3 regions of the Roseomonas sp. CAU 1739 genome follow, and region 3 is predicted to be linked to each of the others. Evidence: predicted binding sites of a transcription regulator. Region 3 holds the regulator's gene; each other region holds the start of a gene.
The links. Region 3 encodes LexA, which represses DNA repair genes until DNA is damaged. Its sites were predicted from a motif close to TGTTCTANNTANGTTC; they were not measured.

Region 1: AAFN86_RS26760 (sigma factor) is a predicted target of LexA. The motif match lies at 8,337-8,352, and genes of this name have one in related genera.
Region 2: AAFN86_RS13840 (PA0069 family radical SAM protein) is a predicted target of LexA. The motif match lies at 3,453-3,468, and genes of this name have one in related genera.

Annotation. Positions count from the first base shown of each region.
Region 1 covers NZ_JBDOQQ010000025.1:2,887-12,882, reverse strand. Annotated here, with positions in the region: gene AAFN86_RS26800 (toprim domain-containing protein) at 1-2,418, opposite strand, end outside; gene AAFN86_RS26795 (DEAD/DEAH box helicase) at 2,411-3,703, opposite strand; gene AAFN86_RS26790 (hypothetical protein) at 3,700-4,473, opposite strand; gene AAFN86_RS26785 (DUF6511 domain-containing protein) at 4,482-4,940, opposite strand; gene AAFN86_RS26780 (hypothetical protein) at 4,948-5,616, opposite strand; gene AAFN86_RS26775 (ATP-binding protein) at 5,697-6,536, opposite strand; gene AAFN86_RS26770 (hypothetical protein) at 6,536-7,072, opposite strand; gene AAFN86_RS26765 (hypothetical protein) at 7,072-7,479, opposite strand; gene AAFN86_RS26760 (sigma factor) at 7,472-8,104, opposite strand; gene AAFN86_RS26755 (hypothetical protein) at 8,393-9,124, shown strand; gene AAFN86_RS26750 (helix-turn-helix transcriptional regulator) at 9,121-9,402, shown strand; gene AAFN86_RS26745 (hypothetical protein) at 9,405-9,996, shown strand, end outside.
Region 2 covers NZ_JBDOQQ010000007.1:170,384-180,379, reverse strand. Annotated here, with positions in the region: gene AAFN86_RS13855 (creatininase family protein) at 1-714, shown strand, start outside; gene moaB (molybdenum cofactor biosynthesis protein B) at 775-1,314, shown strand; gene AAFN86_RS13845 (putative adhesin) at 1,432-2,088, opposite strand; gene AAFN86_RS13840 (PA0069 family radical SAM protein) at 2,219-3,364, opposite strand; gene AAFN86_RS13835 (glycosyltransferase) at 3,505-4,194, shown strand; gene AAFN86_RS13830 (TIGR04282 family arsenosugar biosynthesis glycosyltransferase) at 4,214-4,801, shown strand; gene AAFN86_RS13825 (HPP family protein) at 4,798-5,307, shown strand; gene AAFN86_RS13820 (metallophosphoesterase family protein) at 5,435-6,175, opposite strand; gene AAFN86_RS13815 (DJ-1/PfpI family protein) at 6,256-6,942, shown strand; gene AAFN86_RS13810 (pyridoxamine 5'-phosphate oxidase family protein) at 6,944-7,552, opposite strand; gene AAFN86_RS13805 (hypothetical protein) at 7,683-8,057, shown strand; gene AAFN86_RS13800 (lysozyme inhibitor LprI family protein) at 8,165-8,737, shown strand; gene AAFN86_RS13795 (hypothetical protein) at 8,744-9,658, opposite strand; gene AAFN86_RS13790 (aspartate-semialdehyde dehydrogenase) at 9,828-9,996, opposite strand, start outside.
Region 3 covers NZ_JBDOQQ010000007.1:66,823-76,818, forward strand. Annotated here, with positions in the region: gene AAFN86_RS13285 (cysteine dioxygenase family protein) at 1-141, opposite strand, end outside; gene AAFN86_RS13290 (class I SAM-dependent methyltransferase) at 643-1,290, opposite strand; gene rpsD (30S ribosomal protein S4) at 1,455-2,072, opposite strand; gene AAFN86_RS13300 (hypothetical protein) at 2,273-2,473, shown strand; gene AAFN86_RS13305 (hypothetical protein) at 2,521-3,363, opposite strand; gene lexA (transcriptional repressor LexA) at 3,544-4,266, shown strand; gene AAFN86_RS13315 (calcium-binding protein) at 4,386-7,436, shown strand; gene AAFN86_RS13320 (ComEC/Rec2 family competence protein) at 7,482-9,665, opposite strand; gene gltX (glutamate--tRNA ligase) at 9,870-9,996, shown strand, end outside.

The sequences.
Region 1 (9,996 bases), on a different contig from region 3:
CGCGTGCCCGAAGAGATCGCTGGCGCTGACCTCCGCCGTGCCGAAGCGATCCCACCAGGTCTGCACGAAAGCCCGCCACGCGCCGCCCTCGCTGTCCGACGCCGCCATCATCTCGTCGAGGTTGCCGAGGAAGCCCTCGATGCCGGCCACCTCCAGCACGCCACTCAGCGTCTGCGCCCAGATCTCGTAGCTGCCAAGGCTGCGGCCACCGCGCGGCCGGCCTGCCTTGATCCATGCCTGGCACAGCGTGAGGCAGGCAGCGACGAGCCGGCCGCGATTGGCGCGCACCCAAACCATGAGGTCAGGGTGGCGAAAACTGTCGCGGCGCCAGGGCTGGTCGGTGTGCGCGTCGAGCCGGATGCGGACCAGGCGTCGCGCCATCTCGTTCGAGAAGGTGGGGTTGTTGCCGGTCGCGACCCAAGCGCAGCGGATGGGCAGCCGCGTCATGTCGGACTGCCCGAGGATGCGATCCTCCCAGAAGGGCGCGGTGAGCGCCGCGGCGAGGGCGGAGCTGTCCAACTGCTCGCGCAGATTGTCGATCAGGATTAGCGAGGGGATCTGCCGCAGCTTGGCGGTGAGGCGCTTGCGCCATTCCTCATCGTCGCGGCCTTCGGTCATGACGGAGGCGCCGACGCCGGTCAGCACGGTGGCGATGACATCCACCATCAGCGTGGCGCCGGTGCCGGGGGTGGGCTTCTCGATCAGATGCAGCGGCGTTGGGCCATCGATCATGGCCCGGAGAAAGCTGAGCAGCAGCAGGGCCAGCGCATGGGCGCGTTCCGCGGTGCTGGTGAAGGGGAAGTCGCCCAACAGGTCATCCAGCAGCAGTGAGCGCGCGGCAGCGATGTCCTGGCCCGAGGGACGGTCGGGAATGGATGGCAGGCGAAAGCCCGCGCTCGGGCGATAGAGCAGGCGGGCGTCGGGGTGGTAGCCAGGTTCGGTGAGCAGGACGCTGCCCCGCCCGAAGACCGGCGTGGTGACGATGCCGGCAAGTATGGGCAGTCCGGGATCCGGGGTGGCCAGGAGCGATTTCACCACGCCGGTGGGTGGCGGCGCGGGGATGGCATCGCCCTTGGCGTTGACCTTCCGCCAATCCGCCAGCTTGGCCAGCATGTGGCGCAGCCGCTCCTCCGAGACGGTGGCGGCGACTGGCCGGCCCTCATCATCCGGCGTGACCCAGCTGGGCAGGCCGCCGAGGCGGAATAGCCAGGGCGTGCGATTGGAGGCGAGGATGGCGCTCCAGGCGCGATCGGTGGCGCGGCGGAGATTGCCCTCATCGGCGCGCAGCACGGGCAATGGCGCAGCCGGCTCCAGGAAGCCCAGCGGCAGGTGCCGACCGGTCTCATCCTCCGCGGGTGGTGGAGGCGTGGCGGCAGCGCGCAGGACAGCATCCACCAGAGCGGCCAGCGCGTCCGGACCATCCCGGCTCAACATGTCGTTGAAGTCGTCGCCTTCCTGCGGTGGCAAGGCGATGGTCGTGACGATGCCGTTGCGCCGGAGGCGGCCCGCCAGAGCGTCCGCGGCGCGCATGCCGGCGCCGGAGGTGTCATGGTCGGCGAGAATGACGACGCGCTGGGCCTCGGGCGGCAGCTGCACCTGCTCGAGGCCAGAGGTGGAGAGAGCGGCCCAGACAGGCAGGCCGGGGCACGCCGCCATGACGGCGAGGCCGGTCTCGATGCCCTCGCAGAGCCCGATCACCCCATGCGTGCCGATCGGCGCCAGGCGCACCGCGCCGCCACCGACCTTGCCCATCATCATTCGCGGCTTGGGGACATCGGCCTTGCGGACCGCCTCGCCATCCTGCTGCAGATAGGTGCGATGGAGCGCGATCACCTCGCCCGCGACATCACGGACCAGGCCGATCATCGCCAGATAGCCGGCCTTCGTCTCGAAGTTCGTCAGGTCGGGATGAAACAGCAGGTCGGCGTCGGGCGGCACCGCCAAGCCACGGCCACGCAGATAGGTCTCCCCGGCCGTCCCCTCGATCGGCACCGCATGCTCCCGCACGAAGCCAATCTCATGTGTCATGTCGCGCTCGGGCCTGCGCGCCGGCGGTGGCTCCTGCCTGACGGGTGCATCGCCCGTCCAGCCGGCACGCGCCGCAGCCTCGGCGAACAGCATACGGCCAGTGAGGCCGGTGCCATGCTCCAGCGTGCTGAACGGCCCACCGCCCTGGGCGCCATCGAAGTCGTGGCAGTCACCGGCATGATCCCCGGCCAGCATGATCACGCAGGAGCCGGACTGCCGCGGCGGCGCGCCCTGGATGTTGGCGAGACGCCATTCATCGCCCTGGCGCCGCCCGTTGGGGAACAGCCCAGGCACCCAAGCATGGGCCGTGTCGCGCAGCCTGGACGCGATGGCGTCCAGATCGTAGCGGAGAGCGAGTGCTGGCGGCGCCGCGTCGTTCAGGTCAATCAAGGATCACCAACCCGCGCTCGGCGCGCGTGATGGCGGTGTAGAGCCAGCGGTTGCGATCCTCGGCCGTGCGGCTCAGCCCGTCGTCATAGACGACGACATTCTCCCACTGGCTGCCCTGGGCCTTGTGGCAGGTGATGGCATAGCCCCAGCTGCTCTCGACCAGCCCGCGCATCTCGCGGTAGTCCCGGGTCAGCCGCTCCCGGTCGTAGCGGACGTGGTCGTCGTAATGGCCCTTGTAGAAGCGGTGGCGGCCGGAAATGGCGACGCCATCCTCGGTCGTGATGGTGGCCGAGAAGGCGAGCTCGCTCTCGTGCCGGATCTCTGCCAGCGACAGGAACATGCCATTGACCAGGCCCAGGTCGTGCCGGTTCTTGAGGCAGATGAGCTTCTCGTCCTGGCCCGCGGGATAGGGCGCGGGAAAGCCGGCCGCCTGCTTGATCTGGCTATTGAGCCAGCGCCGCGTGTCGTTGCGGCCGCAGATGACCTGGCCGCCGCGCAGCATCTGATCTGGCCTGACCACATTGCGCGGCAGCTTCCAGACATGGGCATCGTGCTCGCCGGGCGGAATGTCGATGCCCTGCCGTGCCATGGTGGCGAGGCGGATGATGGCGCTCTCGCCGGCTTGGCGGTGGATCTCGGTGAGCATGATGTCCGGCACCGCCTCGGTGAAGGCGCCGGTGCCCTTGATGGGAGGCAACTGGCCGGGATCGCCCAGCACGAGGATGGGCTTGCCGAAGGCCAGCAGGTCGGCGGCCATCTCGGGCCCGACCATCGACACCTCGTCGAGCACGATGAGGTCGGCATCGCGCACCAGCGATTGCTCGTTCAGCAGGAAGGTGGGCTTGTGGATATCCGTGAGGCGCAGCTGCAGCTTGCTGATCTGCATCTCCGCGAAAGCCCGCTCGGCGGGTCCCATGCGCCCGAGACCGCGCTGGAGGTCGAGCAGATCTCGTTCGACGCGGTCGATCTCCTCGGGCGTCGCCTCCGAAACGCGATAGATGAGCGAGTGGATGGTGGAGGCGGGCGTGCCCTTGCGGGTCATCACCAGCGCCGCCTTGCCCGTGAAGGCAGCGAAGAGAATGCGGCGGCGCGGAGCATGCTCTTCGTCGCAGCTGGTTGCCGCGTCGATGCCCAGCGCCTGGATGGCGTGGGTGATGACGGTGCTCTTGCCGCTACCGGCAAAGCCGAAGAGCCGAAACACCTGCTGCTGGTGGGAGCGGTTCTGGAACCAATCCACGATTGCGCGGATCGCCTCAGCTTGCTGGAGGGATGGGGTGAAGCTCATGCGGGCGTCTCCCAGCAGCGGCTGGCATAAGGACAGAAGCGGCAGAGGTAGAAATCGCGTGCCACGGCGATGCGCGGCGGCAGTTCCCCGGCCTCTGCGGCGCGCAGGATGTCGACGGCGCGATCCGAGAGGCGCTGGGCCTCGTCCGGCTCGAAGGGCACCACCTCGTGGTGTAGCGCCAGCGTGTCGCGGTTCAGCGCGGTGAGCAGCGCGACCTCGAGTTCGAGGTAGGCCATGTAGAGCTGCACCTGCGCGAAGTAGACCGGCTTCGACAGGCGCAGGCCGCGCTTGACCAGATCGGTCCAGGACTTCTGACCGAGCGCCTTGTGCTCCCAGAGGGACGGCCAGCGGATGCCGACCTCGGGCCCGGCGACGATGACGCCGTCAGCATGGCCGCGGAGTTTTCCGCCGGCCGCAGCAAAGCCGAACTGCTCGCCATCTGCGCCGCGATCGCGCAAATCGAAGCCCGCATGCCGCAGCCAGCGGATCGACAGCGCCTCGAACTGATGGCCGGCGTCGAAGATGCGGAGGATGCTGCCGTCGAAGTCGCGGCCGACGTCCTTCGGCGTGTGGGCCACCTCGTAGACGAGCTTCCGTGCGCAGGCCTCGCCGACACGGCTACCACCGAGATAGTCGCGCGGGCGCTGCTGCCGGTTCCGCGCGACCAGCGCGGCATCGAGATGCGCGTTGATGCGCGCGGTGGCATCGGCACCGACAGACGCGGCGCGACCGTAAACCAGGCCAGATTGATGGTTGAGGTCGAGGATCATCGCCGTCCTCAAAATGGAATCGGGTCGTCGAGCGGGTCGCGCTCCGCGGCCTGCCGCTGCATCGAGGTCTGGAAGCCATCGACGCAGGCCTCGATGATGCGGTCGATCTCCGCGGCGCTGCGGTCGTGGAACGGCGCCATCAGGTCCAGCTCCACCAGCACCTCAGCGAGCGGCCGGCGCGCATCCTTCACGGCGCGCGCCTCCATCGGCGTCTTGTCGATCACGCCGCCGCTCCGCCGTGCCAGCGCGCAGCCGGCGTCGCAGCAGCGCATCGAGCAGAAGGACAGCTTCGGATGAATGCCGAGGCGAAGCTCATGCACATAGCCGAAGCCCTTGGCCTCGCGGCTGCAGAGCGCGCAGGTGAGGCGGCGGACCTGGTCCGCTGGCGTGCAGCCGGGGAGCGGTGGCAGGGTTGCGGCCGCGGGGCGCGGTGTCGGCCGCGCCCCTGCCCAGCGTCGTCGGGCCATACCGCCATCAGCCGTTCAGCCAGGCCGGGCCGCTCGAAGCAGGTGCGGACGCCGCGGCGGGAGGCGGTGCGGCCTGGATGGGGGCAGAAGGCGCCGCCCGCTCCCAGCTGCGGGCGGACGTGGCAGGCGCCGGCTGCGCGGGCGGCGTGGCCCAGGCCGGCGGCGTGCTGGCCGGCGTGGCGGGTGCGGCCGGGCGTGCCGCTCGATGGCTGGGCGAGGCCGGCACCGCCTCGCCATCCATGATGCGGCGGTATTCCGGCTCGCCCGGTAGCACGACCCGATCCAGCCGGTTGTTGTCGCTGTAGCGGGAGTCGCTCGCAGGCTCGACCCGGACCTTGGCGGCAAAGGTGATGCCGTGCAGGTCGGCCAGGCCCCGCAGCACACGCTTGGCCTTGGCCACCTCGCTCATATCCTGCGGATCAAGGCCGAGCGCGCTGTCGATCATCGCCCGGAAGATGCCCTTCGAGATCTTCCAGCCGATCGAGACACCCTGCTCGTCGACCTTGCCGCCGACGACGGTGAAGGTCTGCCAGAACTTGCGACGGATGTGCGGCCCGACCACCACCGTGAACTCGCAATCCAGCATGCGGACGTCGCTCTCGGGATTACGCGCCGCCTTGAGGAGGCCGCGATCCACCTCGCCCTGCCCGTCGAGGCCGCCCTTGCGGATGGCCATGATCACCTTGGCGAAGCTGCCATCGGGAATGAGGTCGGAGCCACGTGGCAGCTCGGCATCGTTCATGTCGTACATGGGCATCACCCCTGGGCGCTGGTGTGGGCGTTGATCTTGCGAAGCAGGGCGGCGAGGTCGGCCGGCTCGGTCTCGTCGAGGCGGCCGGAGCGGTCCTTCGCGGGCAGCGCGAATGCATTGCCGGCGCGGCAGACCAGCCGGCGTTCCGTTCCGCGCTCGGGGTCGTAGCGCCAGGCGTCACCCTCGCGGCCGAACAGCCCCATGGTGACGACCTGATCGACGATGCCGGGCAGTTCCCGCGCGGCCTTGCCGCCCTCCATCTGCGGCTGCCAGGTCACCTTGCCGAACTCGTCGGTGACCTTCTCCAGGATGCCGACCATGATGGTGGTCTTGCCGGGCGCGTGCTGCAGATGCTTGAGCAGACCGATGACCTCGCGCGCGAGCAGGCCATAGGCGCCGCGGGTGTCGGGCTTACCGGTCTTTTCGGAGAAGGCCTCGGGCCGCAGCTTCGCCCAGGCCATCGCCTGGCGTGTGAGGTCGGTGATGCTGTCCAGGAAGACGATCGACTTCCCGGCGAGCAGCCGCACCAGGTCCGGATGCGCCGCGGCGAGGTGCTGGTAGTGCCCCTCCGAGAAGAAGCCGTTCGGATCGGCGGCCGGATTCACGCCGCCGACGAGACAGGCGATGTCGATGGCGTCCTCGAAGCAGCGCACGGGGATGCTATCCCCCGGCCAGTTCTGGACCGACTTCATCCCCGCCTCGAGGTCGATGCAGATGGTCTCGGCCGGCGGCAGGGTCTTGAGCTGGGTGGTCTTGCCGACGCCGCTGGAGCCGAACAGCGCCAGCGTGGTCTTGTTGGCCGCGCGCGAGAGGCGCTCATCGGCGGTAACAATGCGCAGCGCCATCAGCCGATCCCCCCGGTGAAGGGAATGGCGATGCCGCCGTCGCGCAGCTCGCGTTCGGTGCAGATGGTCAGGCGGTAGGTCGGCTTGCCGGTGCGCACGGTCCGCGCCGGCTCGAAGGCATTGCGGATGCGCTCCGGCCAGGCGGCATAGGCGCGCTCAGCCACCTTGAAGCTGACCTCGACATACTCTTCGGGATCCTCGCCACCGGCGCGGATCTGCTCGGCCAGGGCAGCGAGGCGCCGTTGGTCCCATTCGACCTTCTTGGGGAGATCGGCGGCGATTTCGACCGCGCCGTCCATGAAGCGCACCGTGCCGGTGTCCTTGCCGGCCGCGGCACGAGCACCGATGGCACGCTGCTCGTAGCGCATGGCGATGGCGCCCTCGATCCAGTCCAACGCGCGCTTCGCGGTGTCCAAGCGGGAGCGCGCCTCCTCCTGCAGCAGGGCGAGATGCTCGGCCGACAGGTTGATCACCTGGCCAATCGGCAGCAGGCGCATGTCATCGATCGTCGGGTGGTTGCGGCGGGCGACATCCATCACGCCGCCTCCCGGCCGAGCAGGTCGGCCAGCACGTAGCCGGCCGCGCTCCGGGCGCTGAGCGGCCGCGGCCGCACGATCAGCAGATAGGCGCAGCGCCCTTCGGCGACGCGGCGCTGCGCGAGATGACCGAGACCGGCTTCCGCCATCGCCCAGACGCGCCGCGCGACGGCTTCGAGATCCTCGCGGCGCTCGGGTGACAGATCAGTGGCGGCCTTGTCGCGATCACGGGCGAGCAGGCCGATGTGATAGACGACCGCCTCACCGGGCGACGCATCGACGTAGCGGTCGCACAGCCCATTCTCGGTCAGCACGACGTCGATCAGATCCTCGATGCTCAGCAGGATCTCGTTCGACAGCAATTCGGGGGATGTGAAGCGCACCGTTCGGCTCTCCCTGTCACGCATGGTTCGGTATCTCCTTCTCTACGGAGACGAGGGGCGATTTTTCCCACCGGGTCGGAGGCGGCTGCCGACGCTCGCCGGGAGCAGCCGGGCGCATGCCCAACGCCCGCAGCCAGCAGCGCAGGTCGGCGACGGCGCGGTAGAAGGCGGTGCAGGAGCGCGCGTCGGTGCGCTGTGCGGCAGCGACGTCGCCCAGCGTCGCGAGCAGCCGCAGCAAGGCGGCCGGCTGCAGGGGCAACTCCGCCGCGACCCGCCGCAGATCGAGGGTCAGGTCCGCATCGGCGCAGTCCTGCTGCGTGACCGACGCCCCTGTCGGGAACAGGTCGAGGTCGAGCGGCAGGCAGGTGACCCGCTGCCGTTGCCGCGCACGCATCTGGTCGGCGACGACCGTGCGGGCGACGACGCCGGCAAAGGTGCTCCATGCACCCCGCGCCGGATCAAACTGCTCCCGCCGTTCCAGCAGCGCGACCAGGATGTCCTGCCGCAAGTCGTCGCGGTCAGCGCGATGCAGGTGCTGGCGCCGGGCGGCGCGCGCCGCCTGGATGGTGGCGGTGGCCAGGGCGCCCCGAAGCTCGGGCGCCTCCCACGAGAGTAGCTGTGGGGGCGCATTGGCACGTTGCGCGGTCATTTGATCCTCCTCCGGCGCCGGGTGATGGCGACGGCGGGAGGGGGCCACGCGGATAGGAGGGCAGTCAGCCTGCAACGGGTAGGTATTCCTGGTCAGGAATTGCCGGGATTTCCTGACCGCCACCACAGCGTTCTAGTTCAGTAGGTTACGGCCCACCCATCAGGTGACGGACACCGTTTCGGCCATTTATTGACCGGCCTCAGGACAGGACGCTGGACTCAGTCGCGCAGTGGAACATAAACAGAACATCGCGTTACGCAGACGCGCAAACACCAGAGGCCCCCGCCCATGTCGGTTTCCCTGTCCTACCCGCATGACCCCTCATCGAACGCGCCCCGCCCCCTGGCTGCCGGGACCGTCTGGGCGGTCGCGGCGCAACTGCGTCAGGCGGTCGCGCGGCGCGACAGTCCTTGGGCGCTCGACCCGAAGGACCTGGTCGCCGCCGCCACGCGGCTGGAGGTCAATCGACATCGCGTGGACGTGCATTGGGACTTCGCCCACGCTGTCCATGACGAGGACCGCCAGCCCGTGCTCGGCATCTGCGAGACGGATCCGACCGCGCCGGGCATCGCCCTCGTCTCGGTCAACACGGCGCTCCTGGCCAATCGCCCGGACCTGATGCTGAGCACCGTGGCGCATGAGCTGGGGCATGTCGTGTTCGACGTCCCCGCGGCCGCGCGCCATCCGGCGCGGCACTACCGGTCCGTCAGCGCCGGGCCGCACAGCTTCGATGGTGCCACCGTGCGCGAGGAGCGTCGTGCCAATGAGTTCATGGGAGCCCTGCTGGTGCCGCCGGTCCCATTGCATCTGCGCCTGGTGGCCCATGCGCGCGCCGAACGGCTGCGCATGGTCCATGCGCCTCATCATGGCCGTGTCGGCTCCCGGGTTCTGGCACGCCAGACGGCACCGGAGGCAGTGGGCGGCGTCATCTCCGCGCTGGCGGGCGATTTCGGCGTGTCCGACCGGTTCATTGTCGTGCGCCTGCAGCGCTACCGCCTGATCGAGGGAGGCCGGCTGTGAGCTTCGGCAGCATCCTGCGCGAGCGGCGGACCGAGCTCAGCATCGGTCTGACCGACATGGCCGAGCGTCTCGGCATCTCCGCCGCCTACTGGTCGCGCATCGAGCGGGACCTGGAGAGCCCGCCACGCGACCAGCTCATCGAACGCGCGGCGGCCATCCTCGGTGTGCAGATGGACGACTTGTACGTCGAGGCCCGGCGCCTGCCGCCGGACATGCGGCAGGACATGGCGAAGGTGGTGCGGGCCTATCGGCGCCTGCGCGCGATCGAGCGGAGGTGATCGTGGCCAAGACAAACCGGCGAAAACCCTACTACACGCTGCGGGAGATTTATGCGCGGTGGGCCATGGATGCCGACGACATCTCCGCCTACGTGCTGGAGGGCGAGCTCAGTCTGTCCCTGCCCGTTGCGGCGCTACTGATGGAGGTGAGCGACACGCATCAGGCCGCGGATGGCCGGATCCGGGTCGAGCCGAAGGGGCGCCAGCACCAGGTCGGTCCCATCGATCTGTCGCGCATCGATGCCTATGCGGTCCTGCAGAATGGTGCGGGCCAGATCGCGCGCTTTCTGAGCCCGGCCGGCCAGTTGCTGGAGCCGATCGACGACGCCGGCGAGCACCACGCGTTGCTCGTGAAGCGGGCCCAGCTGGTCGTTCGGCATGACGAGCTGGAACGCTTCGAGATGGAGCATGATCTCGGTCAGGCCAGTGAGCCGCTGCCATCAGCCCCCGTGCCCCCTCCTGCATGGCCGACGCCAGCGGCGCGCGGCGCGCCGGCTCGGCACGATTGGGAAGAGTGTCTCTGTGAGCTCGGTGCAATCGCCCATGACGAGGGCCTACCTGAGACGCAGGCACCCCTGGTGCGGCGGATGATGG
Region 2 (9,996 bases), 100 kb from region 3:
GCGGACATGACCTGGATCGAAGTGCGCGACGCCGTGGCCGCCGGCCGCCGCACCGCCATCGTGCCGAGCGGCGGGATCGAGCAGAACGGCCCGCACATGATCCTCGGCAAGCATGACCACATCGTTCGGGTGGCGGCGCGACGCATCGCGGCTGAACTGGGCGACGCGCTGGTGGTGCCGGTGCTGTCCTTCTCGCCCCAGGGGCGGTTCGATCCGCCGGAGGGCAATCTGCGCTTCCCCGGCACCATCGGCGTCACCGACGAAGCCTTCGCCGCCATGCTCGATGGCATCGCCCGCAGCCTGCGCGCCACCGGGTTCCGCACCATCTGCTTCCTGGCCGATAACGGGCCGAGCCAGCGGCCGCAGGAACGCCTCGCCGCGCGCCTGTCCGCCGAATGGCGGCGGGAGGGGGTGCGCGTCATCGCCGTCGATCGCTACTACGCCGCCATAGCGCAGCAGGATGACTGGCTCCGCGCGCAGGGCGAGACGGAGGCGACGATCGGCACCCATGCCGGGATCGGCGACACCTCGGAGCTGATGTCCGTGCATCCGCCGGGGGTGGATCTGCAGCGCCTGCCGCCGCGCCCCGATGCGTTGCCGGCATTGGGTGCGTCGGGCGACCCGTCCCGCGCTTCCGCCGCGCGGGGGGAGACGATGCTGGCGATGCGCATTGCCGCTGCCGTGGCGCAGATCCGCGCGGCGCAGGCGCGCTGACCCCCCGTTGCAGCAGCCCCCGCCGATGCCCATGGTGAAGGCCGATGCGCGGAGGACGCCATGCCGATCGACGAAACGCTCCCCTTCCTGCCCGTGAACATCGCCGTGTTGACGGTGAGCGACACGCGCGACATGGCGACGGACCGGTCCGGCCAGACGCTGCAGGACCGCATCGAAGCCGCTGGTCATCGCTGCGCGGCGCGGGAGATCGTGAAGGACGAGGCCGACATCATCGAGGCGCTGCTGCGCCGCTGGATTGCTGACCCTGCGATCGACTGCGTCATCACCACGGGCGGGACCGGCATCACTGGCCGCGACGTCACGCCGGAAGCCTTCAAGCGGGTGCTGGAGAAGGAGATCGAGGGCTTCGGCGAACTGTTCCGCATGCTGAGCTACGCGAAGATCGGCACGTCCACGATGCAGTCGCGCGCGCTGGGCGGCGTGGCGGATGGCACCTACCTGTTCGCGCTGCCGGGTTCGACCGGCGCCTGCAAGGACGCCTGGGACGACATCCTGAAATTCCAGCTCGACAGCCGCTGGCGCCCCTGCAACTTGGTGGAGCTGATGCCGCGACTGAAGGAACACCTGAAGGCGGCGTGAGGCCGGCAGCCAACCCCGGCCGGCCCGGCAACACCGCGGGGCCGTCGCAATCCGCAACGCCTCCCGGCATCGCGGATCATTGCCCGATCATGTGACGGCACCTGATCGGGAACAAACCTACGACGCGACGCCGGTGCGCGCGTTCCAGTCCGAACCCGTCGAATTGTCGTCCACGCGGCAGAACAGCGCGTTGAAGGTCTTGATGCCGCTCACCGCGCCCTGGACGTCGTGAATGACGTTCTTGAGTGACACGCCGGCGTGAAACCAGCGGTTGCGGATCAGGATCATGACGACGCCGAGCTCGCCGCAAACCTCCTGCGCGCCCTCGTAGGTCATCTTCCAGCCATCGACCTGATCGTCGGTGAAGTTACCGAGGTGATGGCCCTGATCCTTCGACAGAATGTAGTTCGTGCACTGGTCGCCGGCCGAATAGACAAGGTCGGTCGCACCGGGCTCGCTCATCGGCTGCCCGCCCGTCAGGCGCAATGCGTTGGTGCTGAAGGACAGGGTTGAGCCGTGCTTCTGGTAGAAGCGCACGGTCGTGCCGGTTGGAACCTTGAAGGTATCGTTGTCGAAGTAGTAATTGTCGGAATCCGCACCACCATGCGCGCTGATGAAGCACTCGGTCGCATTGTTCGTGTCGCCGATGATGTATATCGAGGAGAGCGTCTTGACCGGCGTATCGCCGCCCTTGAACGCATAGCTTGCCGATCCGTGGACCTGGCCGAGATGCGCGATCCAGCGATTGTAGACGATGCCAAGCGTAGCCGCCATCTGTGCGTCCTCTTGGATGCCCGCGCTGCTGGATGTGCCCGTCCGGCGGGCGGGTCGCTTGCCCTTGCAGCAAGCCTATCCGGGGTCTCGTCGGATCACAATGCTGACGTGGAACGAATTGGTGGTCTCGTCAGAACAGCGCGAGCTGCTTGGCCCGCGGCGCCTCGCCGGGCACCTCCGGCACTTGGAACTGCCCGCAATCCAGCGCGCCCACCCCGCCACCGCGCCGTTCCAGCCCCAGTCGTTTGACCGCCAAGGCAAAGCGCTGCGCCAGCAGGTCGGCATAGGCACCGGTGCCCTTCTGGCGCACGCCGAAGCGGCTGTCATACATCGCGCCTCCGCGCGTCTGGCGGATCAGCGAGAGCACCCGCGCCGCGCGATCCGGCATGTGTCGTTCCAGCCATTCCTCGAACAGTTGCTTGATCTCCAGCGGCAGGCGCAGCAGCACATAGCCCGCGCTGGTCGCCCCGGCCGCGGCGGCGCGTTCGAGGATCGTCTCCAACTCGGCATCGTTCACGGCCGGTATCATCGGGGCGGCCAGCACCGCGGCCGGGATGCCGGCGCCGGCCAGCGCCCGCACCGCGGCCAGACGCCGTTCGGGCGAGGCTGCGCGCGGCTCCATGATGCGCGCCAACCGCGCATCGAGCGTGGTGATCGACAGGCAGACCCGCACCAGGTTGCGACTGGCCATTTTGGACAAGATATCGAGATCGCGCAGCACGCCGGCGGATTTCGTCACGATGGTGACCGGGTGGTTGAAGCGTTCCAGCACCTCCAGCACCGCTCGCGTCAGCTTCAGCGTGCGTTCGATCGGCTGGTAGGGGTCGGTGTTCGACCCCAGCGCGATCGGCTTCGGGTCATAGCCGGGCTTGCGGAGTTCCTTCTCCAGCAGGGCGGCGACCTCAGGCTTGAACAGCAGCCGCGTTTCGAAATCCAACCCCGGCGACAGGCCGAGATAGGCGTGGGAGGGGCGCGCATAGCAATAGACGCAACCATGCTCGCAGCCGCGATAGGGATTGATCGCGCGATCGAAGCCGATATCGGGACTGTCATTCCAGGCCAGGGCGGATTTGGCATTGTCCCTGGTCAGGGTGGTGGGCAGCGGCGGCAGGTCGGCAAAGGTGGCTTCCAGCGTACCCCAGCCATCGTCGAATGCCTCACGCGCCGTGCGTTCGAAGCGCACGGCGGGATTGAGGCCGGCGCCACGGCCCTTGCGCGCCAGCGGCGGCAGGGCCTGGCCGTAGTCTGGCGGGAGATGGGTGCTGCCGTCCGGCATGGCGCGGGTCCTGCCTGTGCTGGGGGAAGGAGGATCAAGTTCTCATTTCGTTCCGGCACACCTTGCGCAAGACGGCGCCGAAGATCAAGAACAAAAAAGGAACAAATGATTAATGCCGCGCAAACGCCAGGATGAGCGATATGGGAACGTTGAAGGAACTCACAGCCGTCCTGCCGACCCTGAATGCGGCCGCCGTCCTGGCGCGGACGCTCGCGGCGCTGCGTGGCGAGGTCGCTGACCTCGTCGTCGCCGACGGCGGCAGCGCCGACGCCACCGCGGCCATTGCCGCCGCGGCCGGCGCGCGGCTGGTTGAGGCCCAGCGCGGGCGCGGCAGCCAGCTCGCCGCCGGCGCTGCGGCGGTGGCCACGCCATGGATCCTGGTGCTGCATGCCGATACGCAGCCCGGGCCGGGTTGGCGTGCCGCCGCCGAGGCCTTCATGGCCGATCCGGCGAATGCGCGGCGGGCCGCCTATTTCCGCTTCGCCCTCGATGATGCATCGCCGCAGGCGCGGCGGCTGGAACGGGCGGTGGCGTGGCGCTGTCGCCGGCTCGGGCTGCCCTATGGCGACCAGGGGCTGTTGATCGCGCGCGACTTCCTCGTCGCGCTCGGCGGCTACCACCCCATGCCGATCATGGAGGATGTGGATCTGGTTCGGCGTATCGGCCGGGCCAGGCTGGTCGGGCTGGATGTCGCCTTCACCACCTCGGCGGCGCGCTGGCGGCAGGATGGATGGCTGGCACGATCCGCGCGCAACCTGGGCTGCCTTGGCCTGTGGTTCCTCGGCGTGCCGCCGGCGCGCATCGCGCGGCTCTATGCAGGGCGGCGCTGATCGGCTTGGCTTGCGGGCGATGGACCGGGCCACTGTCATTCTCTTCGCTCGGGCGCCGCGCCTCGGCACCGTGAAAAGCCGGCTGGCCAGGGGCATCGGGGCGCGTGCGGCGTTGCGCTTCCACTGCGCGACCTTCGCCGCCACGGCGCGGCCGATCGCGCGCGACCGGCGCTGGCGGACCGTGCTGGCCACCACGCCACGCGGGGCCAGGGCGGATTGGGCCCGCTTCGTGCCGCGCGGGACGAAACGCATCCATCAGCCGCATGGCGACCTGGGCGCGCGCATGGCCGGCTGCATGCGGCCCTGGTCGCGGGCGGTGCTGGCCGGCAGCGACATTCCCGACCTGCGACCCGCCGACATCGCCGCGGCCATCCGCGCGTTGGGTCGCGCCGATGCCGTGTTCGGGCCGGCGACGGATGGCGGCTACTGGCTGGTCGGGCTGGGGCCGCGGCGGCCGGCGCGGCCCTTCGCTGGCGTGCGCTGGTCGAGCGAGCACGCGCTGTCGGACACCATGGCGAATTTCCGCGGCCGGCGCGTCGCCCTGCTGCGCTGCCTGCAGGATGTCGATACGGCGGAGGACCTGGCGCAAATGCGGGTCCGGTCGTGAAGCCGCCGCCGCCGCGCCGCATCCTGGTGCAGATCATCGGCACGGCGGGCGCGCTGCTGCTGGCCAATGCCGCGCTGTCCTTCACCCGGCATCCCTGGCTGCTGCCATCCTTCGGCGGGTCCTGCGTCATCCTGTTCGGCATGCCGCGCGGCATCATGGCGCAGCCGCGATCCTTCATCGGTGGGCACCTGCTTTCGACCGTCGTCGGCATCGTGTTCCATGAAGCCTACGGTTGGCTGGGCGGGCCGGTCGGCGTCTGGCTGGCGTTTGCCGTCGGCACGGCGCTGGCGGCCATGGCGGCGACGCGGACCATCCATTCGCCGGCCGGGGCCAATCCGGTCGTCGTCTTCGTCGAGGATGCCGGCTGGAATTTCCTCGCCGCGCCGCTGCTGCCGGGACTCGCGATGCTGTTCCTGGTGGCCTATGCGGCGAACAACCTGCGCGGCCCGTGGGGTGCGGGACCATGGCCGCGATTCACGCGGTGGGGGATCAGGGCGGAACGGTGAGAGCGGCGCGCCCGCCCGGGGCATGGGAGTGTGGACGGGGCCCTGCCTGTTCGGGCCGCCCCGCCAAGGCCCGGCAGGACGTTGGGAATGCTTGCCGGGCGCCAGGCATGACGGCCAGGGCCGGCCGTCAGCCGATGCTGCCGGTCGCCATCGCGGCGGCCCAATCGGGCTGGCCGTTGGCCAGCGCACGCTGCGCCGCCGCGTACCAGTCATAGTCGAGCGCCAGCAGCTCCGCCCCCCAGCGCCCGCGCCGCAGGGTCAGGATGGCGTAGCGCGCATGCGGCGACCGATGCTCCACCCCCGCCGCCGCCGGGTGGTCCGCGAAGACCGGGCAGCCGACGCTGCCGGGGTTGAGGATGATGCAACCATTCGGCCCCTGCACCAGCGCCTGGCGGTGGCTGTGCCCGCACAGCACCACCCCGCCCGGCCGCGCCGTACCGCCCAGCCGCGCGGCCACCGTCGCGCGTGGCGCGGGTGCGAGCAGGCCGTTGGCCGCTTCCTCCAGCAGGTAGGTGCTGTCATCGGTCGGCGTGCCGTGGACGGCGAGGATGTCCGGGGTGACCTCCAGCGTCGGCGGCAAGGCGTGCAGCCTGGTGCGCTGCGCCTCTGTCAGGACGTTGCGCGCGTAGCGCCCGGCGGGGGAGAGATCGGCCTCGGATTTCTCGACGATCCAGCGGTCGTGGTTGCCGCGCACCGTCGGCAGGTCGAGCGTGGTCAGGCGCTCGAAGGTCTCGCGCGGCCAGAGCGGGCTGGTGACGCAGTCGCCGAGATTGACGGTGGCATCGACACCGCGTTCGGCGATGTCGGCGAGCACCGCTTCGAGGGCGAGCAGGTTGCCGTGGATGTCGGAGATCACCGCGAGGCGCATGGGGCCGGCTCCTTCACATGGGCTGATACTGGCGGGGCTGGGGCGCGCATGCGAGCCTTGGAACAGGGAGGACCACCGCCATGACCGCACCGCTCCGCTTCGGCCTGCTGCTGTTCCCGCGCCTGACGCAGCTCGACATGACCGGACCCTTCGAGGTGCTGTCGCGCGTGCCCGGCGCGACGGTCCACCTGGTCTGGAAGACGCTGGAACCGGTGCGCGCCGATACCGGGCTGACCATGATGCCCGATACCGACTTCGCCGGTTGCCCGCAGCTGGATGTCATCTGCGTGCCGGGCGGACCCGGCGTGGCGGCGCTGATGGAGGATGAGGAGGTGCTCGCCTTCCTGCGGCGGCAGGCGGCGGAGGCGCGATTCGTCACATCGGTCTGCACCGGGGCGCTGGTCCTGGGAGCGGCGGGGCTGCTGAAGGGGGTTCGCGCCACCACGCATTGGGCGAGCCATGATTTCCTAGGGGCGCTTGGCGCGGTGCCGCAGCAGGGGCGCTGGGTCCGCGACGGGCGCGTCGTGACGGGTGGCGGCGTGACGGCCGGGATCGACTTCGCGCTGGCGCTGGTGGCGGAGATGGTCTCACCGGAGGTCGCGCAGGCGATCCAGCTGCAGATCGAGTACGCGCCGTCGCCGCCCTTCGATGCGGGGTCGCCGGCGACGGCGCCGGCGGCGGTGCTGGCCACGGCCAAGGCTCGCGGCGCCGGGATGCGGGCGGAGCGGGAGGCGCTGGTCGCCCGCGTCGCCGCGCGGCTCGGCTGACTCACCACATCGTCTTGGCGGCGCGGGCGGGCCATTCGCGATCATAGGCCTCGCCGCCCGTCTCGCCCCGGCTCATCACCGCGAGGATCTGTCCCGGTGTCGGCAGGCTGGCGGGCGGGGCGTGGCGGGCTGCATCCCACAGCCCGGCGCGGACCACGGCGCGGGCGCATTGGAAGAAGATCTCCTCCACCGCGATCACCACCACCGAGCGCGGTTCGGCGCCCTCCACGGCGAAGGAGGCGAGCAGGTCCGGCGCGATGGACAGATGCGCGCGGCCATTGACCCGCAACGTGGTGCCGGAACCGGGGATCAGGAACAGCAGGCCGATGCGCGGGTCGCGCACGATGTTGCGCAGGCTGTCCACGCGGTTGTTGCCGCGCCGGTCGGGCAGCAGCAGCGTGCGGTCATCCGCGATGCGCACCAGCCCGTGGGCATCGCCGCGCGGCGAGGCATCGAGGCCTTCCGGCCCGACCGTGGCGAGCACCATGAACGGCGATGCCTCGATCAGCCGGCGATAGTCCGGCGTGACGTGGTCCGCGACCTTGGCGGTCGAGGCGAGGTTGGGCGTGCCGTAGAGCGCTTCCAGCGCGTCCATCGTCTCGATCCGCATGGCGACCCCTGAACTGGCTGATGTCGGGATACGCCCGGGCCGTGGGCGACGGTAGCCGGAGGACCGCGTCGCCCCTCCGTTCACCGTGGCTTCATCACAGGAGTGTCACGATGACCGCCGGAGGCCGTCCATGGACAGCAACAACCACGCCATCGGCGAGGCGGAGCGCGACGCCCGGACGCGCATCACCCGCCACCTGCAGGACCTGCACCGGCTGCACCTGGCGCTGGCCGAGGAGAGCCGCGCCCTCAAGCGCTTCACCACCGAGGGGCAGGCAGGGGTCGAGATCGCTCTCGCGACCGAGATGCTGGAGCAATATCTCGGCGCCAGCGGTGGCTTTGTCGAGAACATGCGCGGGCGCTTCGAGGCCAGGCTGGCCTTGCTGCGGCGCGGCGAACCGGCCTTCGGCGGCAGGCCCGGGCAGGCGCCGGAGCATGGCGGCTTCTGGCTGGCCTTCTCGCGGCTGTGCGCGGTCCTGCGACGCTGTGGCGGCGGGGCGGTGTAGGACCTCCCGCCTCGCCGCATCATCGCGCTGGGTCGATCCTGGTGATTTGCGCCAGGATGCAACCTGGCGCGCCGCCGGCGGGAGCGGCCTCGCCACGGGGAGGGTCCATGGCGCGTGGCAGCAGCGTGGCGGTCCGCTGGGCCTTGGCGGCGATGATGGTGGCCATGCCGGCCGTGGCACAGCGGGCGAACGATCCGGCGCGGCCCCAGCCGGCTGAACGCGCATGGCTGGAAGCCTGCGTGCTGACCGCGCTGGCACATCCGCCGCGAGCGGCCTTCGGTCGCTGCGCCTGGCGCATCGCCGCTGTCTGCCAGGGACAGCCGGGCGAGGGCCTGTTGATCGCGCGGCTGCCGGTGCTGCCCGGGCGGCCGCAATCTTCCGCCATCTGCGCCCAGGTCGAGATCGCGCTGTGGCAGCAGCAGATGGAACGTTGGGCGCGTGAGGTCGGGCTGCTTGCGGCTTCCGCCCAGCAGGACCCGCTGCGCCGGCTGCAACGGGCCTTCATCGCCTATCGCGATGCGGCCTGCGCGATGGACGGCGCGCTTTCGGCGCCCGGGGAGGCGGACGCGAACACGGCATCCTGCCGGTTGGAGCAGACGGCGTTGCGGGCGCTGGAGCTTAAGCGGCTGCGCGACGAAATGTGGCTCGCCATCGGTGCGGCCTCGCTCGAGGTCCCGTGAGGCAGGTCAGGTCGGGCGGCGATAGCCGGCGTTGGCGCGGTAGACGACGCAGTCGCGTGCCGGGAAGGCGGGCGCGAGGACGGGCAGGTCAACGGCCTGCATCACCGCGCCGACCGTGTCGACATCACGTGCTTGCCGGCCGAGCGCGGCAAGGATCATCGGCGCGGCGATCGGTTGGGCGATGCCCTCGCGGACCGGGGGGGCGCGGCGCGCGGCCACGACGCCGCGCGGCGAGCCGAGGCGCGGGGCGGGGATCTCGTCCTCCCCGGTCCGGGCCCAGTGGTCGAGGCGGCGCTGCACCACCACGCCGCGCACCCGCCCGTCAGGCCCGAGGATGGGGGCGCCCGATGCTCCCGGCTCGATGCCGCGGCTGCCGGTGACCTGCACGTCGATGAGCGCATCGGTCGGTTGGGAGGGATCGGGTTGGAGGCCGGGCGCGGCGCGGAACAGGGCCTCGGCCGCGGGGGTGGCGAAATGCGCGATGCGCAGCAATGCCTGGTCGGTCCAGGACGGGTCGAGGGCCTCGATCGGGTTCCAGGGTTCGGCGGTGGTCTCGATGGCGGCGACGCCGATCGGCGTGCCGTCGGCCCGGGCAACCAGGATGACGGCCCGGTCCGGTTCCTCGAGCGCGCGGGACACGACATGCACGGCGGTCAGGATGCGGTTCGTGCCCTCGGCGGGGGCGCTGCCGTGCAGGATGAAGCCGGTGCCATGCATGGATCGGCCGTCGCCCTGGGTGTGGACCGAGATGCGCAGCACCGAGGATGCCGCATCGGCGGACAGCCCCGCGGCGTCGGTCCGGAGACAGCCGGACGGCGGCGAATGGACCTCTCGGGCGCCGCCGGCGCATCCGGCCAGGGCGAGGGCGAGCAGCAGGACGGGGAGAGGATTGCGCCGGTTGATCGCCGGGCGGTGTCGCATGCGGGGGGCATGCGGCACAGGATGGTCGGCGCTGGCTAAGACTTGATCACCGCGGGCCCCGCGCGACGACGACACGGCGGGTCCGCCGGGGGGATGCCCCGCCGGACCGCCGCATGGCCGGCACCCGGTGGGCGGGTGCCGGTACGGGGCGCTGCGGCCCCGCGGTGCGTCAGGCCGCCTTGCGCGCGACGGCCGGCAGGCGTTCGGCGATCTGCACTGCGTTCAGGGCGGCGCCCTTCAGCAGTTGGTCGCCGCAGAGGAAGAAGTCGAGGCCGCAATCCCCGAACACCGGGTTGGCACGGATGCGGCCGGCCTCGACATCATCCTGGCCGGTCGCG
Region 3 (9,996 bases):
GAGCAGCAGCAGGGGATCGACGGCGAACTGGCCCAGCACCTCGGCCACGGCGGCGGAAGGGTCACCCTGGACCGCATGCAGCGCGGCAGAAATGCCATCGGCCATGGCGAGGAGGGCGCTGCGCCCGGCAATGACGTTCATGGGTGGAATCCCGATGAGCAAGATGACGACGTCGGACGTTATCAGGAGAGAGAAGTTTTCTGCAATTGGTTTTCATCACGAAAATCCAATCCCCTCACACGAACAATGAGAGATGATCCTCCCCGAAGCGGAGATGGCCGCGAATGGCGACCGGAGCCCTTCGCCCGCAGGCCGGGACGGCCCCGCGATCCGGGCGCGCACACGGGCACCGCGTCCCGGCGCGGCCGGCGGCGTCATGCCGACAGCCGCTGGCGTCCGCCTGTGCGTGGCATTGGACGGATCATGCCGAAGGCATGCGCGGCCTCGGCGTCGTGCCGGAGGCATGCGAGGGGCGTGTTGCCGGAGGACAGTCAGGGCGCATGCAAGGCCCCGGCACGAACCCGGAACGCGTGCCGTGGGTATCACCAGCCATACAACGCGCGACCGGGGCGACGCCGGAGGGGCATGGCCGCCGCGCCGGGCCCCGGGCTGGTCGAGCAGGGCAGCGAGCCGCCGTCGGTGTCAGACGGTCTTGAGGAAGGCGGCCTGGTAGGTCGAGGGCCAGTCGATGAAGCGGATGCGCCGGCGGAAGATGTTGGTGAAGGCGTCGATCGCCAGTTTGGGAGTGTCGAGGATGTCCTCCTCTCCCGGGCGCTGGCGCTGCCAGATGTAGTCGTCGCAGATCATCAGCCCGCCGTTGCGCAGCAGCGGAAAGGACAGCACCAAGTCCTCGAGCACGTCGGCCGCCTGGTGGGAGCCATCGACATAGACGAAGTCGAAGGTGCCGCCATGGCCCTTGGCATGCAGGGCGCGCAGTGCGAGCGACGAGAGGTTGCGGTGCAGGATGACCTTGTGCCGGGGAAACCGCTTCACGGTGGCGCCGACATTGGCGCGGAAGCGGTCGAACACGGCATTCATCGCGATGCCGCCATGTTCCACGCCGCCTTCCCAGGTGTCGACGCAGTGGATTTCCCCGTCGAGATCCGCCGGCAGGATGTGTTCGAGCATGAAGCAGGTGGAGCGGCCTTCGAAGGCGCCGATCTCGAGGATTCGCGCAGGCCGCGGCATGACCCGCGGGAACAGGTGCTTCCAGGCCGGAATGGACCGGCTGAACCAATCCACGGTGAACTGCGGCGCGCCGGTCGCCTCGTTCTCGGATACGGCCTGCATCAGCGGATACCGCCTGTCGTTTTCGTGATGGAAGCCCAGCGGCGCATCTTTGCCACCCGGGATGGTGGCTGGCTACCCGTCCCGCAAACGCAACGCGCGCCGAGGCGGATGCCTCGGCGCGCGTGCAACGTGGGTCGGCCGGCGGCTGGCCGGCCGAAGCCGGATCAGCGGCTGTAGAATTCGACGACCAGGTTCGGTTCCATCTGGACCGGATAAGGCACGTCGGACAGCTTCGGCGCGCGCAGGAACTTGCCGCGCATCGCACGGTGGTCGATCTCGACATATTCCGGCACGTCGCGCTCGGCGGACTGCGCGGCGTCGAGCACGGCCACCAGCTGCTTCGACTTTTCCTTCACCTCGATCTGGTCGCCGTCCTTGACCAGGTAGGAGGGGATGTTCACGCGCTTGCCGTTCACGGTGATGTGGCCGTGGTTGACGAACTGGCGCGCGGCGAACGGCGTGACCGCCAGCTTCATGCGGTAGATCACCGCGTCGAGGCGACGCTCCAGCAGCTCGATCAGGTTCTCCGAGGTGTCGCCCTTCCGGCGCACGGCTTCCTCGTAGTACTTGCGGAACTGCTTCTCGCCGATGTTGCCATAGTAGCCCTTGAGCTTCTGCTTCGCCATCAGCTGCACGCCGAAGTCGGTCGGCTTCTGCTTGCGGCGCTGGCCGTGCTGGCCGGGGCCGTATTCGCGCTTGGCGATCGGGGACTTGGCGCGGCCCCACAGGTTGACGCCGAGGCGGCGATTGATCTTGTACTTGGATTCGGCGCGCTTGGTCATGCGCTGCGTCCCGCCGCGTTAGACGGTCGGGCCTTCTTCGCTGTGCCCCGAGGGGCTGTTGTCCCGGTAGGCCCCCGCCCCGATTGGGCGGCGGCGGGCGCGGACCCCGAAGGTCCGTCCACGTTCCCGGAAGGTGGCGGTCCCTTAGGTGCCTGGGCGGGGCTTGTCAAACACCGCCGGCCGCGCCACCACGCTGCGCCATGGTATCGCGTTCGGACATCCTCGTGCTCGGCCTGACGGCGGGCGTGGTCGGCAGCCTGGTCGGCGGGCTGCTGTTGTATGCCGGGCTGGCGCTGGTGCTGGCCGGCAACCATGCCGGCTGGGCGCTGGCACTGCCCGCGGCACCGGCCGGGGGCGGGATCGGGCTGCTGCTGGCGCGCAAGCTCGCTCGCCAGCTTTAGGGCGTGATTCAGACCTTCGGTGCATTCGCACCTGCGGTCATCACGCTTTAGCATCGCCGTCCAGCCGGCCATGCGCCGGCGAGGTAGGCGGCCACGGTCCGGTGGTAGTCACCAAGGCCGGGCCGCGACCCGCCGCCGCCGGCCAGGCGGTTCATCGCCCGCCATCGCCGAAGGACGGCCGCCGCATCCCCGGCATGGCGGCCGAACCCCGCACCATCCGCGGCGATCAGGCCGAGCGCGCGCGCATATTCCGCATCGAAGCGGCCGCCTTGCGTGTCGGTCGCCTGGCCGGCACGCAATTGGTAGCGATAGGCGAGCCCGTCGGCGACCGGCACCGCCCCGCCCACGGCCGCCAGCACCGACAGGTCGAACATCACGTCGTCGATCAGCCGGAATGGCAGGAATGGCGGCGCCAGGTCCCGCCGTGTCAACAGATGCAGCGAGGTGAAGGCCGAGGCCCAGTCGCCGAAGCCGAAGCGCTGCGTGCCCAGGGCCGGGATGCGCCGCATCGCCTCGCCTGCCGCATCGCGCACAATGGTCGGCACCAGGATGGCGCCGGCGGTGCCGATCGCGCCAAGGGCGCGGGCGATGGCATCCACCGGACCTTCCAGCGCGTCGTCGCCATCGAGCATCAGCACATGGGCGCCGCGGGCCAAGGCCAGCGCCCGGTTGCGCGCGGCATGGGCACCGCTCGCCACCGGGCCGATCGGGGCGAAGCGCAGGCGCGGATCCGGCGGCAGCACCTCGGCATAGTCGGTGCCGTCATCGGAGGCGACCACCACCTCCACCACGGCCCCCGCGGCACGCGCGAACACCGAGGCGACGGCGACGGGCACCTCGCCGCGCAGGCGGTGGGCCGCGATCAGGACGGACAGGTCGCATGGGGCCATGGCGGGCATCATTGCCAGCCGCCGCGGCCGGAGGCGAGGCCGTGGCCGCCGGATCCATCCACAGAGTCATCCACAAGCGAAAGCAATTGACTGTGACTCCGGAACCTAAATAGAACAACGCTGACGTTGCCCATTTGTTCCGACCGAGTCGCACGGCCCGGCGCCAGGAGGAGAGCAGGAATGCTCACGCGCAAGCAGCACGAGCTGCTCATGTTCATCGACCGCCACCTGCGCGAGACAGGCTTCTCCCCCTCCTTCGAAGAAATGAAGGGGGCGCTGAACCTCAAGTCGAAGTCAGGTATCCACAGGCTGATCACTGCCCTGGAGGAACGCGGCTTCCTGCGCCGCCGCGCCCATCGCGCCCGCGCGCTCGAAGTGATCCGCCTGCCCGAGAACCTCGCCCCGCGCCCCAGCCGCACGGCGCCCAAGGCGCCCGAGGCGCCGCTCGGCCCCAATGTCATCCGCGGCCCGTTCGGCGCCCAACCGCCGGCCCGCCCGGCGGTCGAGACGCATGAGAGCGCACCGGTCACCCTGCCGCTTTACGGTCGCATCGCCGCCGGCCTGCCGATCGAGGCGCTGCGAGACAATGGTGCGAGCGTGGACGTTCCCGCCGCGCTGATCGGCAGCGGCGACCACTACGCGCTGGAGGTCGCCGGCGATTCCATGATCGATGCCGGCATCCTCGATGGCGACACGGTCATCATCCATCGCGCCGAGACGGCCGAGAACGGGTCCATCGTGGTCGCGCTGGTGGATGAGAACGAGGTGACGCTGAAGCGCATCCGCCGGCGCGGCAATTCGATCGCCCTGGAACCGGCCAACCCGCGGCATGAAACGCGCATCTTCGGGCCGGACCGGGTGCGGGTGCAGGGCCGGCTGGTGGGGCTGCTGCGGCGATATTGACGCCGCGCTTCCTTCCACACGCATAGATAGCATTACAAAACATTCATGCGCCGGACGCGTCGTGGCGCACACCGTGACGATTGGGGAATGATGTCCGCGAAACGCGGAGGTTCGGTCCCATGGCCATCATCACCGGCACCAACGGCAACGACACGGTCACCACCACGACTTCCTCCTTCGGGCCGCTGACGACAGGGGGCAATGACAGCGTCATCGCCCTCGACGGCAACGACTACATCTCCGGCGGCAGCGGGCTCGACACGCTGCGCGGCGGTAATGGCGGGGACAGCCTGTTCGGCGGCAACGACGATGACTACCTGTTCGGCGATGCCGGCGATGACGAACTGTATGGCGGCGCCGGCAACGACGTCATGGATGGCGGCGCCGGCTTCGACCTGGTCAGTTTCAATTCCGACAGCACGGCCGGCGGCGTGTCCGTCACGGTTACCAATGTCGGCGGCGTCAATACCGGGACCTCCGCGCCCGCGCCGCTGGTGTTGACGCAGGGCAACGACACCTTCACCAATTTCGAGCAGATCAACGGCTCCTCGGCCGACGACACCATCACCATCGCCTCGGTCAACACGGTGCTGGGCTTCAATGTCCGCGGCAATGGCGGCAACGACATCCTCACCGGCACGGCGGCGCCGAACACCTCGCTGTTCCTCGACTACCGCAGTTCGGCCGTCACCTCGGGCGTGTCGGTCGACCTCACGCTCGGGCGCGCGACGGATGGGCTCGGCGGAATCGACACCATCTCCAATTTCTACGCCGTGCGCGGCTCGATCCTCGGCGACACGCTGCTGGGCAGCGCCGAGATCGACCGCTTCCGCGGCCGCGGCGGCAACGACTACCTCGACGGCCGCGACGGCTTCGACATCGCCGACTACAGCCAGGCGACCGGCGCGGTCAGCGTGAACCTCGCGATCGGCCGCGCCCAGGATGGCGAGGGCGGCACCGATACGCTCACCAGCATCGAGGAGATCTGGGGCACCACAGGCAACGACACGCTGACCGGGTCGGGCATCGACGAGAACTTCTACGCCTTCAACGGCAACGACACGATCGATGGCGGCAGCGGCCAGGACCGCGTCGGCTTTCAGTTCACCGCCGGCAATGTCCCGGCGGGCACACAGGGCGTCGTCGTCAACCTGGTGACCGGCGTGGCCACCGACGCCTGGGGCGGCACCGACACGCTGATCAGCATCGAGCGCATCACCGGCACCGCGCTGGCCGATTCGATGCTGGGCGGCGCGGAGACGAACCGCTTCCGCGGACGCGGGGGCGACGACACGCTGGATGGCGGCCTTGGCAGCGACCATGCCGAATACCAGAACGCCACCGCCGGCGTGACGGTCAACCTGACCAGCGGCACCGCGTCGGATGGCGAAGGCGGCACCGACAAGCTGATCTCGATCGAGAACGTCATCGGCAGCAACTTCGCCGACCGGCTGACCGGCGTGGCGCAGCTTGGCCGTACGACAAGCCTGCTGCGCGGCGGCGGCGGCAACGACACGCTGGTGGGCATCGGCGGCCAGTTCGTGCTCGCCGACTACGCCGACCAGACGGTGGGGCTGTCGATCAACCTCGGCACCGGCACCGCCAATGACGGGCGCGGCGGCATCGACACGCTGAACAACATCCGCGGCGTCAGCCTGTTCGGCAATTTCGCCGACACCGTGATCGGCACCGCCAACAGCGAGTGGTTCAACCCGTCGGAGGGCGCCGACAGCATCAATGCCGGCCTCGGCTTCGACATCGTCGGCTATGGCGGCACCGATGTCGGCGGCGTGTCGGTCAACCTCGCGACCGGCCGCGCGCGCGACACGGGCGGCGCCGTCGACACCATCATCGGCTTCGAAGGTGTCTCCGCCAGTTTCGGCGACGACAGCATCTACGGCAGCACCGCGGGCAACCTGATCGGCCCGGCGGGCGGCGCGGATTTCGTCAATGCGGGCCTGGGCGAGGACACCGTCTCCTACTCGCTGGGCTTCTCGCCCGACGGCACGCAGTTCACGGCGAACGAGGCCGGGGACCGGCTGCCCGTGCAGGGCGTCACCGTTGACCTGGTCACCCTGCGCGCGACCGACTACGGCGGCGCGATCGACACCATCATCGGCTTCGAGCACGCCATCGGCAGCACGGCGGGCGACATCCTGCGCGGCAGCGCGCTGGCCAATATCCTCGATGGCGCGGAGGGCAACGACACCATCGAGGGCCGCGCCGGCGCCGACACGCTCGATGGCGGCACCGGCAACGACCGCATGGTCGGCGGCGCCGACAACGACACCTACATCGTCGATGCCGCGCTCGACACCACGGTGGAACTGGCGAACCAGGGCATCGACACCGTGCTGACCGGCCTCGCCGCGCGCACCCTCGCCGTCAATGTCGAGAACATCGTCGCGACCACCACCATCGCGCATAATTTCATCGGCAATACGCTGGCCAATGCCATGACCGGCAGCAGCGGGGCCGATACGCTGAGCGGCCTCGCCGGCAACGACACGCTCGATGGCGGGGCCGGCATCGACCGGCTGGTCGGCGGCCTGAACGACGACCTGTATGTCGTCACCACCGGGGATGTGGTGGTCGAGGCGCTGAACCAGGGCATCGACACCGTGCAATCGTCGAGCGGCGCCTTCGTCCTCGCCGCGAACATCGAGACCCTGGTGCTGACCGGCACCGCCACCAACGGCACCGGCAACGGCCTCGCCAACACCCTCATCGGCAATGCGGCGGGCAACATCCTCAATGGCGGCGCGGGCAGCGACACCATCGATGGCGGCGGCGGGGTCGATTTCCTGATCGGCGGCACGGGGCAGGATTTCCTGACCGGCGGCGGTGCCGCCGACCGGTTCCGCTTCCTGACCGTGGCCGACAGCACGGTGGCGACGCCCGATGTCATCACCGACTTCAACTTCGTGACCGAGGGCGACCGGATCGATCTCAGCCTGATCGATGCCAATGCGAACCTCGCCGGCGACCAGGGCTTCACCTATCGCGGCGCGGCCTTCACGCCGGGCGGCGCGGCAGGCGATCTGCGGGTGGAATCGCTGGGGGGCAATTTCTATCTTGCCGCGGGCGATGTGGATGGCAACGGCACGGCGGACTTCGCCATCCTGCTCCAGTCGAGCACCGCGGCCGTCGGCGGCTGGTTCATCCCGTAGCCGCGGCACGCGCGCGCCCCGCCGGGCTGGGCAAGGCCGCGCGGCCTATTCGATCGGTGCGGGGGGCAATGCGTCCTGCCCGCGCGGCACGGGCGGGGGCGGCACCCAGGGCCGCGCGCCGCGCCAGGCGCGGTCCGACATCACGCGCACGCCATCTGCCTGGAACCAGGCGGCATGCGGGCCGTTACGCCAGACACTGAAGCGGTCGATCACTTGGCTGCCCGCACATCGCCCACGCAGCGGCTCGGCTGAGACGACAAGGGCGACGCGGCCGCAGGCGTCGTCCGCCGCGCCGCCGCGCAGCAGCAGCGCCTCCGGCCCATCGGGCAGCGGGCGCAGCAGGCAGGCGCCGGGCGTGCAGGCCACCGCCCCACCGGCCACCCCGCCCTGCGGCGGCAGCGCTTGCGCCTCCCGCAATCCATGGGCGCGCAGCCAGGATTCACGGGTCAGGGCGGAAGCCCCCGATTGCCGCTGCAGCCACATCTGCCCGCCGGCCACCACGCCGACCAGCCGCGCATCGCCCGAGACGAACAGGTCCGGCGGCCGGTGCAGCGCCGGGCTGGCCAGCCCGAGCGCCAGCAGCGGCACGCCGAGCCAGCGCCAGCGCAGCCGCCACAGGCACAGCCAGACCAGGCCGAAACCGGTGCAGGCGAGGCCCCAGGACGGGATGGGCCGCGCCGTCTGCGCGGCACCGGGCCAGGAGGCGACCTCTCGCGCTACCATCAGCACGGCCTCGCAGCCCCAGCCCATCACCGTCAGTGCCGGGCCTTCCAGTCCGAACGGCATCAGTGCGGCGGCGACCATCCCGGCCGGCATGACCAGCACCGAGGTGAGCGGCACCGCCACCGCGTTCGCCGCCACGCCATACCATTGCAGCCGGCCGAAATGCGCGAGCCCGAAGGGCGCCGTGGCGAGACCGGCCAGCACCGATGTGCCGACCAGCCCCACCGCGAAGACCATGCCCTGGCGCCACCAGGTGCCATCGCCGCGCAGCCGCGCCATCGGGCCCTTCAGCGCCTCCCACCCCGCGATCAGCGCGAGTACCGCGGCGAACGACATCTGGAAGGACGGGCCGAGCAACGCATCGGGCGACAGCAGCATGACCGCCGCCGCTGCCAGGGCGAGGCTGCGCATCGACACCGCCTGCCGCCCGGTCAGCAGCGCCAGCGTCACCAGCACGGCGGTGGCGAAGGACCGCTGCATCGGCACCTGCGACCCGGTCAGCAGCATGTAGAAGCCGCCGGCGACCAGGGCGGCAACGCCGGCCCACGCCTTGCCGTCCACCCGCAGCGCCAGCCAGCGCCAGCAGGCGATCAGCAGCCGCACCACCCAGAAAGTCACGCCCATCACGATGGCGATATGCAGGCCGGACACCGACAGCAGGTGGGCGAGGCCGGAATCGCGCATGGCGGCGAGGTCGGGACGCGGGATGGCACTCTGCCCGCCGGTCAGCAGCGCAGCGGCGACGGCCCCCGCGGCACCGGGCACCACCGCGGCGACGCGCCCTTCCAGCGTCGTCCGCAGGCCCGACAGCGGGCGACCGCTGCCGGCGGCGGGGGTGACCTCGGACGGGCCGATGGCGAAGCCCGACCCACCCTGCCCGGCGAAGAAGGCCGAGCGCTGGAAATCCCAGGCGCCGGGAAAGGCCGGGGCGGAGGGGGGGCGGACCAGGGCGCGGACGCTGACGCGGTCCCCGGGTTCCGGCCGCGCCGGGTCGTTGGCGCGCAGGCGCAGGCGGATGCTTCGCGGCTGGATGGGATCGTCGGGCGCGAACCGGACCTCGGCGAGGGTCAGGCGGCGGCCCTCCGGCAGCAGGTCCACATCCTGAACGATGCCGGTCACGATCACCGCCCGGACGGGCGGCGTGGCCAGCGGTGGCGCCTGCGCGGCGTGCCAGGCGGCGGCCGAAAAGCCGAGGGCGCCCGCCCCCGCCAGGCCGATCACCCAACCCGCATGGGGCGCCCGTCGGGCCACCAGCATCGCCAGCAGGATCAGCGCCGGGGACAGCGCCAGGGTCCAGCCGGACGGCTCCTCCCGCAGCGCGAAATAGACGAGTACCCCCGCCCCCATCGCCACCGCCAGCCAGGGGGTGAGCCGGCCGCGTTCACCGGCCAGCAACACCCCGGCGGCGGCGGCCAGCCGGCGCAGCCGATTCATGGCCAGGGCGGCCTGCGCTCGACCGCGCTCACGCAGGCCGCCCTGGCCATCCATATGCGCGAGGATCTTCACGTGGCTGACTGGGTCCAGTCAGGCACGATCGGCGCCAGGCCCGACGATATGCGCGCGAAGGCGTTAAACAGGGGCGAGTTCCACAACTTATGAGTTCATCCTACGCCCGCCATCCCCGGCGCGGGAGTGGTTTGCACCGCCACGGGTTCACCCCGGCGGGCCGATCTGGTCTAAGGGGCGCCTTCGCGTCCGAGCCCAGGTGACATGACCGTCCGCACCCGCTTCGCCCCCTCCCCCACCGGATACCTGCATATCGGCGGGGCGCGCACCGCGCTGTTCAACTACCTCTTCGCCCGCCACCACGGCGGCGCCTACCTGCTGCGCATCGAGG